2 regions of the Variovorax sp. 05T418 genome follow, and region 2 is predicted to be linked to the other one. Evidence: riboswitches for the same ligand, from Rfam matches in the RefSeq annotation. Region 2 holds a riboswitch; the other holds the start of a gene.

Region 1 (7,870 bases), on a different contig from region 2:
CGGTTGGCCAGCACGCCGGCCCAGGGCAGCGCGGGACGGAAGTTCTGCAGGCCGTAGGCCAGCGCGCCGAAGGTGCCGGCCATGGCCTGCGCATCGATCACGGCCAGCACCGGCAGGCCGAAGCGCTCGGCCAGGTCCGCCGCGCTGGGGCTGCCGTCGAACAGGCCCATGACGCCCTCGACGATCAGCAGGTCGGCCTCGGCCGCGGCCGCATGCAGCCGCCGGCGGCAGTCGGCCTCGCCGGTCATCCAGAGGTCGAGCGAATGCACCGGCGCGCCGCTGGCAAGCGCCAGCCAGTACGGGTCGAGAAAGTCGGGCCCGCACTTGAAGACCCGCACGCGCCGGCCCTGGCGCGCGTGCAGGCGCGCCAGCGCGGCCGCGACGGTGGTCTTGCCCTGCCCCGAAGCCGGTGCCGCCACTAGCACGGCGGCGCAGCTGTGCGCGGCGATCGGTTCGCCGTTGTTGCGGGGCTGGCTTATTGCGGTGTCCACTTCAGGCCGATGTATGCGTTGCGGCCGCCGGTGGCGTAGCCGCGTGCAAGCGTGTAGTCCTTGTCGCCCACATTGTCGACGCGGGCCACCAGGCCGATGTCGCGCGTGATCTGCGTGCTGGCCACCAGGTTCAGCACGGTGTAGCCGCCCAGCGTGCGGGTGTTGGCCGCGTCGTCGAAGCGCTTGCTCGACGATTGCAGCTCGGCGCCCAGCGTCCAGCCGGCAATGCGCCAGTCGGCGCCCAGCGTGCCGTGGCGGCGCGCGCGGCGGGCCAGCAGGTGGTCGGTGTCGAGGTCGCGCGGGTCCTGGAAGTCGAGCGATGCGCGCAGGCTCACGTCACCGATGCGGTGCCCGCCCGACAGCGTCACGCCCTGGTAGCGGGCGCGCGCGGTGCTGGCATAGCAGCCGAAGCCGGAGCGGCAGTTGGTGGCCGAACCGTCGAACACGATCAGGTTCTCGACGCGGTTCTGGTAGACGACGATGCCCGCATGCGTGCCGCCGTCGGTGTACTGCAGGCCGAGTTCGACGTTGCGGCTCGACTCGGGCTTGAGGCTGGCCACGCCGTATTCGCTGAAGCGCTGGTAGAGCGTGGGCGCGCGGAAGGCGGTGCCGGCCGAGACGGTGGCGCGCAGGCGCGGCGTGATCGCGTAGCCGTAGGCGGCGCTGCCGGTGGCCTTGCCGCCGAATTCGCTGTCGTCGTCATGGCGCACATGCAGCTGGAGCGAATGCGCGCCCTGCACGAAGCCATAGCCGAGCGAGACCGCGTCCTGCGAGCGCTTGCTCGAGAGCAGGCCGCTGCTGATGGTGGGCGCATTCTCGAGCGCGTCTTCGCGGCGCTCGAGCGTGGCCGTCACCAGGTGCGGGCCGAAGCGGAATTCGTTCTGGAACAGGTAGCCGCGCAGATTGGTTTCGGTGCGGTAGAACGAAGGCTGGGTCTTGTAGACCGACTGCGAATCGGTGACCTGCACGCGCGTGCTGTAGATGTCGTTCCACTTGGCCGACCACGAGAGCCCGGCCGTGCGCAGCGTGTTGTTCGAGATGTCGTTCCGGAAGAGGATCGGCGGCTTGGTCCTGAAGCTCACCGGCGGGTCGTAGCCGGCTTCCATGTCGCTGTACAGCAGCGTGGCTTCCAGCCGCTGGTTCGGCGTGAGCTGGTAGCCCAGGCGCAGGTTGCCGGAATTGCTGCGGTAGCCGTCGCGGTCGGGGCTGGTGAAGCCGTCCTTGGAGGGCGTGCGCTTGTCCATCGGCAGCACGTTGAAGCCCCGGCTTTCCTCGTGCGCCGCGCCCAGCGAATAGTCGAAGGCGCCCGACTTGCCGCTCACGCCCGCCTCCGCCTTGCGCAGGCCGTGGCTGCCGAAGCCGATGCCCGCGTAAGGCGCCACGCCTTCTTCGCCGCGCCTGGTGAAGAGCTGGATCACGCCGCCCACGGCATCGGAGCCGTACACCGCGGCGGCCGGGCCGCGCAGCACTTCGATGCGGTCGATCTGCGAGAGCGGAATGCTTTCCCAGCCGGCACCGCCGGTCGATTGCGAATCGACGCGCACGCCGTCGACGTAGACGGCCGTGAAGCGGGTCTCGGCGCCGCGGATGTACAGGCTGGTGGTGTTGCCCACGCTGCCGTTGCGCGTGATCTCGATGCCGGGCAGGCGCGCCAGCACGTCGGCCACGCCGACCGCGCCGCTGCGCTCGATGGTCTGGCGGTCGACCACGGACACGTCGCCCACGAGGTCCGACAGCGGCTGCGGCGTGCGGTTGGCGGTGACCACGGTTTCGCCGAGTGCCGGCGCATCCTGCTGGGCATGCGCGACGGCCGGCAGTTGAAGCAGCGCCATGCCGCCGAAAGCAGAGGCCAGCGCGAGCGGCAGGCAGGCAAGGCGGCGGCGCGCAGGCGCACGGCCGAGGGAAAGGAAACCACAGGAAGTCATGAATGGAGCGAACGAACGTCTATGCCCGTCGCCGGCTTCCCCGCCGGCGCTTGGGCGCAATGGCTGCCTTGCGCGCCGAATCGAAAATCGATCGCGCATGCGGCAGCCGCCTTGTTGGCCGGTATCCGGGCTGGCAGTGCGACCCCACCGCCTTCCCAGGCGCCTGTTTCAGGGCACCCAGTGGCTTGATGGATGAGGTTGACGCTTGCGGCGTCGACTGCTTGACCGTTGCGGGGGCAGCGCAGGCGGCTTCGGCCCTGTTCCGTTTCCGGGGGCGTTCACTCCTGCTTCCCGTTGAACCGCGGCGTGTGAACCACGCCGCAGGCACCAACGCGCAGGATTTTAGGGCCTCGGCCAGCGCAGTAAGCCAAAAGTTGCGCCGCCTGCCGTCCGCCGGGGAAACTACAATCGCCAACCATGCCCGCCTCCAGCCCCATCGACCAGATCGCCGAGCGTGTGGAACGCCTGCTCGTGCGTCATGAAGAGGTGCAGCGCACCAATGCGCTGCTGCAGGAGCAGGTCGAAGCGCTCACGCGCGAGCGCGACGCGTTGAAGTCGCGGCTGGCCGCGGCCCGCACGCGCCTCGATGCGCTGCTCGAGCGGCTGCCGGCCGAACCACCTTCCCAAGATTCCCCCGCATGAAGCAGATTGAAGTTCAGATCATGGGCCAGAGCTATCTGCTCGGCTGCCCCGAAGGCGGCGAGGCGCAGCTGCGCGAAGCCGTCGAGCGCGTGGACGCGGCCATGTGCAAGATCCGCGATGCGGGCAAGGTGAAGGCGCGCGACCGCATCGCGGTGCTCGCTTCGCTGAACCTGGCTTTCGACCTGGCGGCCCAGCAGGCGGCCGCCGCGGCCGCGCCGCCTCCCCTGGCCGCGGCCTCCTCGGCAGAGGGCGGCGACGCCGATGCCAAGGCCGCCCAGCTCATTCAGAAACTCGATCAAGCCCTCGCGGGCGATGACCATTTACTCTGAGCGGAAGCACCCGGCCCGTCCGGGGCGTAAAATCCGAACTGTCTGCGGTGCGCGTCGGGCTTAATATTTCCTTGTTCCAATGCTCTCCGGAGCCGGGCTTGGTACATCGCTTGACGGGTGTGATCATCTCGCGTCAGATGAACCCGAAGTCTTGCTGCCCTCGCCCACCTGAACCCTGGTTCAGGATGCGGGTTCGGCGCCCACTTGCAGACACCTTTTTCCGTTCATACGGCCCCTGCATGCGCTGCACGGGGCCGTTGCTTTTTTTCAAGGCTCCGCTGCGTGACTTCCCTGCTCGACCCCCTCCTGATCGCCGAATTGGCCGCGCTCGGCCTGGGCACCGGTTTCCTGGCGGGCCTGCTGGGCATCGGCGGCGGGATGCTCATGGTGCCGTTCATCACGATCATCATGGGGCACCGCGGGGTGGCCTCCGATCTTGCCGTGAAGATGGCGATCGCCACCTCGATGGCCACGATCATCTTCACCTCGGTGTCCAGCGTGCGCGCCCATCACAAGCGCGGCGCGGTGCGCTGGGACATCGTGCGGCGCCTGGCGCCCGGCATCGTCATCGGCAGCCTGCTGGGCAGCCTGGGCGTGTTCGCGCTGCTCAAGGGCACGGTGCTGGCCATCGTCTTTGCGCTGTTCGTGGGCTTCTCGGCCACGCAGATGTTCCTCGACCGCAAGCCCAAGCCCACGCGCCAGATGCCGGGCACCGCGGGGCAGCTGTCGGCGGGCGGCGCCATCGGCTTCATCTCGGGCCTGGTCGGCGCGGGCGGCGGCTTTGTCAGCGTGCCGTTCATGACCTGGTGCAACATCTCCATCCACAACGCCGTGGCCACCAGCGCCGCGCTCGGCTTTCCGATTGCGGTGGCCAACGTGCTGGGCTACGTGGTGAGCGGGCAGTCGGTGCAGGGCCTTCCGGCCGGCTCGTTCGGCTACATCTGGCTGCCCGCGCTGGTGGTCATTGCGCTGTGCAGCGTGCTCACTGCGCCGCTCGGCGCGAAGGCGGCGCACAACCTGCCGGTGAAGAAGCTCAAGCGCGTATTTGCGAGCATCCTGTACCTGCTGGCGGCCTACATGCTCTGGAAGGGCCTGCAGGGCTGAGCCGCCGGGCGCGTTGAAAGCCCCTCGGGTCCCGGGTGGGATCCGTTGCGAGGCGGCAGGCCCGGCCGTATAACGGGCGCATGAAAATCCTCATTGCTGTCGACGGCAGCGCCTACACGCAGAAGGCGCTCAATTACCTGCTGGCCAACCGCGCGATGTTCGTGGATGGCCATGAGCTGGTCATCGTGCATGTCAGCACCGGCATCTCGGGGCACGTGGCGCGCCACCTCAGCAAGGAGGTCATCGCCGACTACTACGCCGAGGAGAACGCCAAGGTGCTCGAACCCGTGGCGGCATTGCTTGCGCAGAACGGCGTGAGCAACTACACGATCGACAAGCGCCATGGCCATGCGGCCGAGGAAATCCTCAAGTCGGCGGCCGCGGCGCATGCGCAGCTGATCGTGCTCGGCACCCATGGCCACGGCATCTTCGGCCGCGCGCTGATGGGCTCGGTGGCCACCAAGGTGATCTCCGAGACCGACACCTCGGTGCTGCTGGTGCAGTAGCCGGGTTTTTCTCTTCCCCTTTTTATTGCACGCGCTGCTGCCGCCATTCGCGCGGCGAGCAGCCGAAGCGTTCGCGGAACGCGCGGCTGAAATGCGCCGCGTCGTTGAAGCCGCGGCCGTAGGCAATCTCGGCCACGGGCCGGCCGGCCAGGCGCGCCTCGAGCAGGTCGCGGCTGCAGGCTTCGAGCCGGCGCTCCCAGATGTACTGCGAAGGCGTGAGCGGCTCGCTCTTGAAGACGCGGTGGATGTGGCTCGCCGAGACGCCCAGCTGCGCCGCGAGGCTTCCCACCGACAGCGAAGGATCCGCCAACTGCTCGTCGATGCGCCGCTTCACGCGGGCCAGGTGGTAGGCCGTGAGACTGCTCAGGCCCGGTGAGCGCGCCGCGGGCAGCGTCTGCAGCCCGGCCACGAGAATGCTCTGCACGCCGTTGGCCACCGCCAGGGCCGACGCCGGCTGCAAGGTGTCGATGTCCTCGCGCAGCGTGCGGATCATGCCCAGCAGCAGGTGCCCCGCGCCCTCGCGCCCCGACACGGTGGTGGCCGTCAGCGCTTCGGTGTGGTGCAGCTCGCTGCGCAGGCGCTCGCCCGGCAGCTTGAGCACGATCTGCTCGAAGCTGTCGTCGAACAGCAGCTGGTAGGGCCGCGTGCTGTCGTACAGCGCGAAGTCGCCCGCCGCCAGCACGGCGTCGCGCCCATCCTGCCGCACCACGCCCTGGCCGCGCGCCTGGATGCTGACCAGAAAGCAGTCGTCGCCCGAGCGCGAGATGTGGCCCGGCGTGCGCATCACCTTCTGCGGTCCTGACCTGACCACCGACACGTCCAGGCTCGGCAGCGTGTGCTGGCGGATGCTGCCTTCGAAATTGCCGCTATCGCCTTCGCGCACCGGATCGCATCCGAGCTGCACGTAGACGTTGCAGATCATGTCGGTCCAGTAGGCGAGCCGCTGGCCGCGCGGAACGGCATCGGTGCTGAGCAACGGGGTCATCGGGGTTCCTTCGGAAGTCGGCCTGCAACGCTGGAACAAGAACGCCGCAAGTTCGGGTCAAGGCGTTTCGCGGCGGCGAATCTACGCTTGAAGCAACCCGCATGCCACCGCGCAAACCCGGTGCGAGGTGTGCGAAGTTGTTTCTTTCAACCCGTTTCCGGAGACCCCGCCATGCCCGCCACCGTTCACCCCAAGCTCCGCGTTGCCGCCGTGCAGGCAGCGCCCGTGTTCCTCGATCTCGACGGCACCATCGACAAGACCATCGACCTCATGGCCCAGGCCGCCGGCCAGGGCGTGAAGCTCATCGCCTTTCCCGAGACCTGGGTGCCCGGCTACCCGTGGTGGATCTGGCTCGACTCGCCGGCCTGGGGCATGCAGTTCGTGCAGCGCTACCACGACAACGCACTGGTCGTGGGCTCGGCCGAATTCGACCGCGTCCGGGAGGCCGCGCGCAAGCACAACATCTGGGTTTCGCTCGGCTACAGCGAAAAGGCCGCCGGCAGCCTCTACATTGCGCAGGCGCTGATCGACGACCAGGGCCGCACGGTGCAGACGCGCCGCAAGCTCAAGCCCACGCATGTGGAGCGCACCGTGTTCGGCGAGGGCGACGGCTCGGACCTGGCCGTGGTCGAAACGCCCATCGGCAACATCGGATCGCTCTCGTGCTGGGAGCATCTTCAGCCGCTCAGCAAGTACGCGATGTATGCGCAGAACGAGCAGATCCACTGCGGCGCCTGGCCGAGCTTTTCGCTCTATCGCGGCGCGGCCTATGCGCTCGGCCCCGAACTCAACAACGCCGCGAGCCAGGTGTACGCGGCCGAGGGCCAGTGCTTCGTGATTGCGCCGTGCGCCACGGTTTCGCAGTCCATGAGCGAGCTGATGTGCACCGACGCCGGCAAGCAGCAGATGCTGCGCGTGGGCGGCGGCTTTGCGCGCATCTATGCGCCCGACGGTTCGCCGCTGGGCACGCCGCTGGCCGAAGACCAGGAGGGGCTGGTGATTGCGGACATCGACCTGGGGATGATCGCGCTCTCCAAGGCGGCCGCCGACCCGAGCGGCCACTACTCGCGGCCCGACGTCACGCAGTTGCTGTTGAACAAGACGCGCCGCGAACCCGTGGTGCTGCAGCGTGCGCCCGAGGTCGAGCGCGGTGCCTTCGAGGCCATCGTCGCCGCACCCGAGCCGGCACCGGCGGCCGCGCGCCAGCAGCCGCTGGCGGCCTGAAGCACCGGAGCCACGCCATGGAATCCGCCATTGCCGAGCACCTGAAGTGCCCCCGCACGCGCCATCGCCGCGTGGAGGACGACTACGCGCCGCCCTACCCCGCCTGGTCGGCGCGCGCGCCGGGCGCGGTCAGGCAGGTCGTGATGGGCTACTTCGGCGTGCAGTCGCGCGGCGCCGGGATGCAGGGCCGCGCGTGTGCGGCGCTGATGAAGATCGCCGCCGGCTTTGCGCTGCCCGACGGGCCCGGCCACCACGACTTCGCGCACCATGTCGACGCCGCCGGCTGCGACAACATGGTCGCCATCGCCTACTGGAACGACCCTGCGGCCCATGCGCGCTGGTGCACGGCGCCCGAGGTCGATGCCTGGTGGCGCTCCGACGAGCGGCTGGCGGACGGCCTCGGCTACTTCCGCGAAATCGTTGCGCCGCGCGCCGAGCACTTCGAGACCATGTTCAACACGCCCGACCGCCTCGAAGGCGTGGGCGTGGTGATGGGCGGCGTGAGCGGCGAACTGCAGGAGCACGGCTACTGGGGTTCGATGCGCGACCGCATTCCGCTGTCACAGACCGACGCCATGGCGCCCTCGGGCACGCGCGCCGTCATTGCCGGCGCGCCGGCACCCGGCCAGCGCGTGCGCATCGCAGGCCACGAGAACATCGCCAT
Region 2 (7,870 bases):
CGTTGCCGCGGATCGCATCGCACACATCGGGCGGCGCGCCGAGTCCGGCGGCCAGGTCGGCCAGCAGGCCGGTGTCGACCTCGGCCCGGCCGGCGTGGGTGATGGTCTCGCCCTGCGCGATCTTGGTGAGCTTGCCGACCATGCCGCCGATCACCACCTTCCGGATTCCGGCCTTGACCGCGGCGCCCATCGCGTAGCGCAGGAAGTCGCCCATCTGCACGAAGGCCGGCTCGGGCAGCTCCGGCATTTCGGCCATCACGAATTTCTCGGTGCGCCCGCCGGTCGTGAGCACGACCACGCCATGGCCCAGCGTGCCCGCCACCTGCACGCCCTGCACCACGCTCGCGCGGTAGGCGGCGGTGGAATACGGCTTGACGATGCCGGTGGTGCCGAGGATCGAAATGCCGCCGAGGATGCCCAGGCGCGCATTGAGCGTCTTCTTGGCCATCTCCTCGCCCTGCGGCACGGAGATCGCGACTTCGAGGCCGACCTCGTCGAGCAGCGCCGCGCCCACCGCGCGCACGTTCGCCTCGATGTTGCGGCGCGGCACCGGGTTGATGGCCGGCCCGCCCACGGCGAGCCCGAGGCCCGGCATGGTGACGGTGCCCACGCCGGTGCCGCCGGCCAGCACCACCTGGCCCGCCAGATCGGGCAGCAGGCGCACGTCGGCCGTGAGATGGGCCTTGTCGGTGCAGTCGGGGTCGTCGCCGGCGTCCTTGATGACCATGGCGTGCGCGCTCGCGCTGTCGACGCGGCCATCGTGTACCGCGAAGCGCACGAGATCACCGTTGGGCAGCAGGCACTCGACGTGGTCGGGCACCTGGCCCGTGACCAGGCCGATCACCGCCGCGCGCGCCGCCGCGGCCGAACACGCACCGGTCGTGAAACCGGTGCGGGTGCCGCGGGGCGCGCCCTTGTCCATCATGCGGCGTGTTCGCGCGCCTCGGCCAGGCCCAGCAGCGCGTGGATCGCGGCCACCACCAGCGTGGAGCCGCCCTTGCGCCCGCGGATCACGATCCAGGGCACCTCGTCTTCGAGCGCGGCCAGGTCCTTCGATTCGGCCGCCGACACGAAGCCCACCGGCATGCCCACCACCAGCGCGGGGCGCGCGCCCTCTTCGCGGATCAGCCGCACGATCTCGATCAGCGCGGTCGGTGCATTGCCGATGCCGACGATCGCGCCGTCGACCAGCCCGAGCCGGTGCGCCTTGCGCATGGCCTGCACCGCGCGCGTGGTGCCTTCGGCCATCGCCTGCGAGATCACGTCCGGGTCGCTGATGAACTGGTGAGTGCCCATGCCGAAGTGCGCGAGGCGCGGCGCCGAGAGGCCGACGCAGATCATCTCGACATCGGCCAGCACGCGGCTGGCGCGCGAGCGGATGGCGGCAATGGCGGCGTCGACTGCCTCCGGGTGGAAGTCGGTCAGGCCGTTGAAGTCGAAGTCGGCGTTCGCATGGATCATGCGGCGCACCACGGGCCACTGGTCGGCTGTGTAGGCATGCGAGGCCACCTCGCGGTCGATCACCGCGAAGGAGTCGTGCTCGATGGCGCGGCCCGCCGCGGTGAGCTGCTCGGTGACGACGTTGGCCGCCGGGGCGTGCGTCGGCTTCATCGCAGCGCCGGCACCGCGTCGTGCGCATGGACGTGGCCATGCGCGTGGTCGTGATCGTGGTCGTGATCGTGGTCGTGGTCGTGGCCGTGCGCCGCCGCATCGCCATGGTGGTGGCCGCCCAGCCCGTGCTCCACCGCAAAGTCGCGGAACTTGCAGCCGTCGCAAGGCATGAGCGCGGCCGGCGCGCCGCGCCGCAGGTCGTCCACGCGCTGTTCGAGCAGCGCGAAGATCTCGGGCTCGAAGCCGAAGTAGCGCGTGGAAACGAAACGGATCGTCGGGTACTGCGCCTTCAGGTGCTCGACCTGGCGCGCGATGCGTTCGACCAGCGTGCCGTTGAACAGGTAGTAGGGCAGCACCACCACCTGCTTCATGCCCAGCAGGCCCTGGCGCTGCACGGCCTTCTCCAGGCGCGGGTAGGTGATGCCGGTGAAGGCAAGGTCGACCAGCTCGTGGTCGGTCTCCTCCATCAGCCAGCGCGCCATCTTGGCCATGTCGCCATTGGCCTGGCGGTCCGACGAACCCCGGCCCAGGATCACCACGCCGGTGGTGGTCGGGTCGGGCATGTCGAGCGCCTGCATCGCGTCCTTGAGGCGGCGCTTGAGGATCGCGAGGATCGGATCGCAGGCCGTGAGGTGCGGCGCGTAGAGGAACTGCACCATCGGGTACTTGAGCCGGGCGCCGTCGATGGCCTGCGGCACGTCCATCTTCACGTGGCCCGCGGCATTGAGGATGAGCGGCACCACGATCACGCGCCGCGCGCTCTCGGCCGCGCGGCGCAGGCCCTCGCTCATCGTGATCTCGGAGAACTCGATGAAGCAGACCTCGATGCGCCAGCCCGGCTGCCGCTCGCGCCATTGCGCGGCAAAGGCCTCGATCTCGTCGTTGCCGGATTTTTCGCGCGAGCCGTGGCCCACCAGCAGAATGGTTTCGGAGTTCATGGGAGTTCCTGGCGCAGGGTTTGGACGGGAACGCTCGCGCGCCGGAAGCGGTGCGTGAAGCTCGCGTCGTAGAGCTTGGATTTGGCGAGCGTGGTCCACTGCCGCGCGCCCAGCGTGGGGCTGGCGATGATCATCGACTGGCTCGCGATGCGGGCCTCGCGGCACAGCGCCTGGATGGTCGCGACCGTGCCGCGCACGATCTTCTCTTCGCCCGGCCAGCTTGCCTTGTGAACCACCACCACGGGCGCATCGGGCGACCAGCCGGCGGCCGTGAGCGCGGCCGTGACCTTGCCCATCAGGGTGATGCTCAGGAAGATGCACAGCGTGCTGTGGTGCGCGGCGAGCGCCTCGAGCGACTCGCCCTCGGGCATGGGCGTGCGGCCTTCGACGCGCGTGAAGATCACGGTCTGCGTGACCTCGGGCAGCGTGAGGCTTTCCACCGCCGCCGCCGCCGAGGCCATGGCGGAGGACACGCCCGGCACCACGCCGATCGGCACGCCCGCCGCATCCAGCGGCTGCACCAGCTCGATCAGTGCGCCGTACAGGCCCGGGTCGCCGGTCTGCAGGCGCACCACGGTCTCGCAGCGCGCGGCCTGCGCGATCAGCCAGGCCGACATCTGCTCGAGCGTCATGTCCTTGCTGTCGGCAATGGCGCAGTCCGGCCGCGCCCAGCGCATGGCGGTTTCGCTCACGAGCGAGCCCGCGAACAGGATCGCCCCGGCGCGCTCGACGAGGCCGCGGCCCTTGACGGTGATGAGTTCCGGATCGCCCGGGCCCGCACCGACGAACCACACGGTTCCCGGCGTCGGCGCACTGCCTGGAGCGATGGCTCGCTCGTTCATGATGATGATTCCTCCGCGCCCGCCGCGCGATAGATGGTCGGTACGACCGGGCGGGGGGAGAGAAATCGGAGGGGCGCCAGTGGATGCGGTTCCGGCGGATGCACACCTGCATCGAGCCGGACGCCATGCGCCGCCCGCCGATCCTCGCCCACCGCAAGGTCATGCGCTGGTCGTCAGGCCGGTCTCCGGGCTCACGAGCGCAGAGCCATCGGCTCTGCAGCAAGACCACCTTCCCATGCCGTTCGCGGCACAGTGGCGCGGGACCGAATCCCGGGGTCTTGCTTCTTGACTCGTTTACCGTTGCGGGGGCAGCGTCGGCATTGCGCGGTGTTCTCTCCACCGCCGCGCACCGACTTCCCGTTTCACCCTGGCCACCCCGCCGTTTACACGGGGCGCCAGGACACCTGACAACGCGCGCAAAGTGTATCAGCCGCTTGCGGCGGGGCGGCGGGCGATCACCTGTCCAGGCCGAGACGCCCGCGCAGTTCCTTGCGGGCCGCGGCGAAATCGCCCTGGTACGCGGGGTTGTTCTGGATCAGAACAGCCGCGCGTCGGCATGGCTCCCGGGTCTGTGTGGGCAGATCAGCGGGCCGGCCGCAGCCGCAGGCCAACCAGGAGTTCGTTGTAGGACGCGGTCACTGCGGCGTTGCCAGGCAGGTAGCGTTCGAGCGCGGCGCCCAGCTCGTCCTGCTCCGAATGGTTCAGCTCGCTCGCCACGCGCCTGAACTCGGCGTGGTAGCAGGGCAGCATCAACGCCGCCGTGAGCGCGTGGACGTCGTTGCCGCGCGCAAGGCGCTCGTTGCACGCCGCGATGCTTCGATAGATGCCGAGCGCCTGCGCGACGCGGTCGTTCTTGCTGCTGTTCCTGCTGTTGCTGCTCATCGCCGGCTCCTTGTGGCGCGCCGTGGTTGGCGCCGCAAGGCAACTCTAGGGACTGGCGAGCGCAGCGGAGAGTAACAAGATCGTCGTGAATCCGGCCTACTCGACCGCGACCTTCCCCTCCTTGACCAGCCTCGCGAACTTCGCCGTCTCCTCGCGGATGCGGGCCGCCATCTCGGCGGAGCTGTCGCCGATCGGGTCGGCGCCGATCGCGCGCATCCGCTCGGCGAACTCCGGCGACTTGATGATCCTGGCCATCTCGATGTGGAGCTTTGCGGTGATGTCCTTCGGCGTTCCGGCCGGCGCGAGCACGCCGAACCAGGTGCCGATGTCGAAGCCCTTGAGCCCGGCCTCCTCGAGCGTCGGCACCTCGGGCAGTACGGCGGAACGCTTGGCGGTGGTGACGGCCAGCGCGCGCAGCTTGCCGCCCTTGATGTGCTGCAGCACGGGCGTGATGGTGTCGAAGGACATGTCCACCTGCCCGCCCAGCAGGTCGGTGGTGAGCGGACCGCTGCCCTTGTACGGCACGTGCAGCAGCTTGACGCCGGTGCTGGCCTGGAACTGGGTGCCGATCAGGTGTTGCGCCGTGCCGTTGCCGTTGGAGCCGTAGGCCAGCTCCTTCGGCGACGCCTTGGCAAGCGCGACCAGCTCGGCCACCGACTTGGCCGGCGTGAGCGAGGCATTGACCACCAGCACGTTCGGCACCATCGCCACCGTGGTGATCGGCGCGAAGTCTTTCTGGAAGTCGTAGGGCAGCTTCTTGTAGACGCTGGTCGCGATGGTGTGGTGCACCGCGCCCATCAGCAGCGTGTAGCCATCGGGCCTGGCCTTGGCGACGTAGTCGGCGCCGAGCGTGGCGCCGGCGCCCGGCTTGCTTTCCACGATCACGGGCTGGCCCAGGGCCTTGGACAGCGCATCGGCGAGCGCGCGGGCCAGCACGTCGGTGGTGCCGCCGGAAGGAAAGGGCACGACCAGGCTGATCGGCTTGGCCGGCCACGGCTCCTGGGCAGTGGCCCAGGGCGCGATGCAAAGGCCGAGGGCCGCCAGGGCGGTTCCCGCGAGGGCGCGGCGGCGCCCGATGGCGAATGGTTGCTTCAACATGTCTTTGTCTCCTGGCTGACGGTCTGCGCCGTGTGTTTGATTGGGTTACGCGAGCCGTGCGCACACGGCCTGCGTGACCTGCGCGGTGGTGGCGCGGCCGCCGAGATCGCGCGTGTGCAGCGCGGGGTCGGCCGTCACGGCTTCGACCGCCTGCATGACGCGCCGGGCGGCCTCGGCCTCGCCCAGGTGCTCCAGCATCATCACGACCGACCAGAAGGTGCCGACCGGATTGGCCAGGCCCTTGCCCATGATGTCGAAGGCGGAGCCGTGGATCGGTTCGAACATCGACGGGTAGCGCCGCTCGGGGTCGATGTTGCCGGTGGGTGCGATGCCCAGGCTGCCCGCGAGCGCGGCGGCCAGGTCGCTCAGGATGTCGGCATGCAGGTTGGTGGCGACGATGGTGTCGAGCGAGGCCGGCCGGTTGATCATGCGTGCGGTCGATGCGTCGACCAGTTCCTTGTCCCAGGTGACCTCCGGGAACTCCTTCGAGACCTGCAGCGCGATCTCGTCCCACATCACCATCGCGTGGCGCTGGGCGTTGCTCTTGGTGACGACCGTGAGCAGCTTGCGGGGCCGCGACTGCGCCAGTTTGAAGGCGAAGCGCATGATGCGTTCGACGCCGGCGCGCGTCATCATGGACACGTCGGTGGCGGCCTCGATCGGATGGCCCTGGTGCACGCGGCCGCCGACGCCGGCGTACTCGCCCTCGGAGTTCTCGCGCACGATGACCCAGTTCAGATCATGGGGGCCGCAGCGCTTGAGCGGGCCGTCGATGCCGGGCAGGATGCGCGTCGGGCGCACGTTGGCGTACTGGTCGAAGCCCTGGCAGATCTTCAGGCGCAGGCCCCAGAGCGTGATGTGGTCGGGAATATGCGGATCGCCCGCCGAGCCGAACAGGATCGCGTCCTTGCTGCGCAGCGCATCGAGGCCGTCGGCCGGCATCATCGCGCCGTGTTCGCGGTAGTGGTCGCCGCCCCAGCCGAAATTCTCGAACTCGAACGTGAAGCTGCTGCCGGCCGAAGCCAGCGCTTCGAGCACCTGCTGGCCCGCGGGCACGACTTCCTTGCCGATGCCGTCTCCGGGAATGGTTGCGATCTTGTACGTCTTCATGGCGATGCCTGCGGGAGGTTGAAAAAGAGCTTCCACTGTAAGAAGCAGCAGCCCGCGGAATCGGCGCTAAAGTGAAGCCATTGTTAACCTGAGTTCAACAGTGGGGCCACGATGAGCAGCGCCATCCTTCCGGCCGATCTCGGCTTCTTTTCCACCCTGGCCAGCGCCGGCAGCCTGAGCGCCGCCGCGCGGGAGCTGGGCATCACCACACCCGCGGTCAGCAAGCACCTGGCGCTGATGGAATCGCGCGCGGGCGTGCTGCTGGTCAACCGCTCCACGCGCCGCATGAGCCTCACGCCCGAGGGCGAGCTGTACCTGGAGCATGCGCGCCGCATCCTCGGCGAGATCGACGGCATGGAGGAGCTGCTGGGCGTGTCGCGCGCCACGCCGCGCGGCCAGCTGCGCGTGAACGCAACGTTGGGCTTCGGGCGCAGCCATGTGGCGCCGCTGATCTCGCGCTTCGTGCGCAAGCATCCGGCCGTGGAGGTGCAGCTGCAGCTGTCGGTCAATCCACCGGCGCCGAGCGAAGACCTGTTCGATGTCTGCGTGCGCTTTGGCGCGCCGCCGGACAGCCGCGTGGTGGCAAGGCACATCGCATCGAACCGCCGGCTGCTGTGCGCATCGCCCGCCTACCTGGCGGCGCGCGGCATGCCCAAGGTTCCGAACGACCTGGCCAGGCATAACTGCATCGGCATTCGCCAGGGCGAGGAAGCCTACGGCGTCTGGCGCCTGACGAGCGGCCGAGGCCGCCATGCGCGCACCGAATCGATCAAGACGCGCGGCAGCCTCGCGACCAACGACGGCGAGATCGCCGTGAACTGGGCGCTCGAAGGCCACGGCATCCTGATGCGGGCGGAGTGGGACATCAACCGCTACCTGCGCAACGGCCGCCTGGTGCAGGTGCTGCCGCAGTACTTCACGCCCGATGCCGACATCTACGCGGTGTATCCGCAGCGGCACCAGCTGGCCGCGCGCGTGCGGGCCTTTGTCGATTTCCTGGCGCTTTCATTCACGCAGCAGGTGGCGTCCGGCAAGGCATAGCCGGACGCGCGCGAGCCGGTCGCGGCAGCTCAGCGTGCCATCGCGCGGCACGCGGCTGCGCAATCGCGGCAGGCCTTGGCGCAGGCCTGGCAGTGCTCGTGCTTGTGCCTGGGGCATTCCTCGCCGCAGGCTTCGCAGATGCCGGCGCACAGCGCGCAGATGGCTTTCGCATGTTCGCTGCCGCGCGCCATGGCGGCCGCGGCAAACTGGCAGGCGGCCGCGCAATCCATGTCGAGCGCGATGCACCGGGCCATCATCTGGACGTCGGGCTCCTTCAGGCAGGACGCGGCGCAGTGATGGCATGCGGTGGCGCAGCCGTTGCACGCCTCGATGCATGCGGCGTAGGTT

What was found. A riboswitch is a leader RNA that binds a small molecule or an ion and turns the genes downstream of it on or off. The one in region 2 is predicted to bind cobalamin.
Region 1: linked by a shared signal. The riboswitch ahead of AC1DMS_RS29905 (TonB-dependent receptor domain-containing protein) and the one ahead of cobM (precorrin-4 C(11)-methyltransferase) in region 2 are both predicted to bind cobalamin.

Annotation. Positions count from the first base shown of each region.
Region 1 covers NZ_JBFTLJ010000024.1:44,088-51,957, forward strand. The annotation lists gene AC1DMS_RS29900 (cobyrinic acid a,c-diamide synthase CobB) at 1-491, opposite strand, end outside; gene AC1DMS_RS29905 (TonB-dependent receptor domain-containing protein) at 476-2,416, opposite strand; cobalamin riboswitch at 2,516-2,762, opposite strand; gene AC1DMS_RS29910 (hypothetical protein) at 2,834-3,058, shown strand; gene AC1DMS_RS29915 (cell division protein ZapA) at 3,055-3,387, shown strand; gene AC1DMS_RS29920 (sulfite exporter TauE/SafE family protein) at 3,670-4,491, shown strand; gene AC1DMS_RS29925 (universal stress protein) at 4,572-4,997, shown strand; gene AC1DMS_RS29930 (AraC-like ligand-binding domain-containing protein) at 5,020-5,982, opposite strand; gene AC1DMS_RS29935 (carbon-nitrogen hydrolase family protein) at 6,154-7,206, shown strand; gene AC1DMS_RS29940 (phenylacetaldoxime dehydratase family protein) at 7,224-7,870, shown strand, end outside.
Region 2 covers NZ_JBFTLJ010000003.1:228,688-236,557, reverse strand. The annotation lists gene AC1DMS_RS07065 (cobalt-precorrin-5B (C(1))-methyltransferase) at 1-925, opposite strand, end outside; gene AC1DMS_RS07060 (precorrin-8X methylmutase) at 922-1,611, opposite strand; gene AC1DMS_RS07055 (sirohydrochlorin chelatase) at 1,608-2,549, opposite strand; gene cobM (precorrin-4 C(11)-methyltransferase) at 2,546-3,391, opposite strand; cobalamin riboswitch at 3,551-3,814, opposite strand; gene AC1DMS_RS07045 (hypothetical protein) at 3,974-4,273, opposite strand; gene AC1DMS_RS07040 (tripartite tricarboxylate transporter substrate binding protein) at 4,370-5,371, opposite strand; gene AC1DMS_RS07035 (tartrate dehydrogenase) at 5,417-6,481, opposite strand; gene AC1DMS_RS07030 (LysR substrate-binding domain-containing protein) at 6,593-7,522, shown strand; gene AC1DMS_RS07025 (four-helix bundle copper-binding protein) at 7,552-7,870, opposite strand, start outside.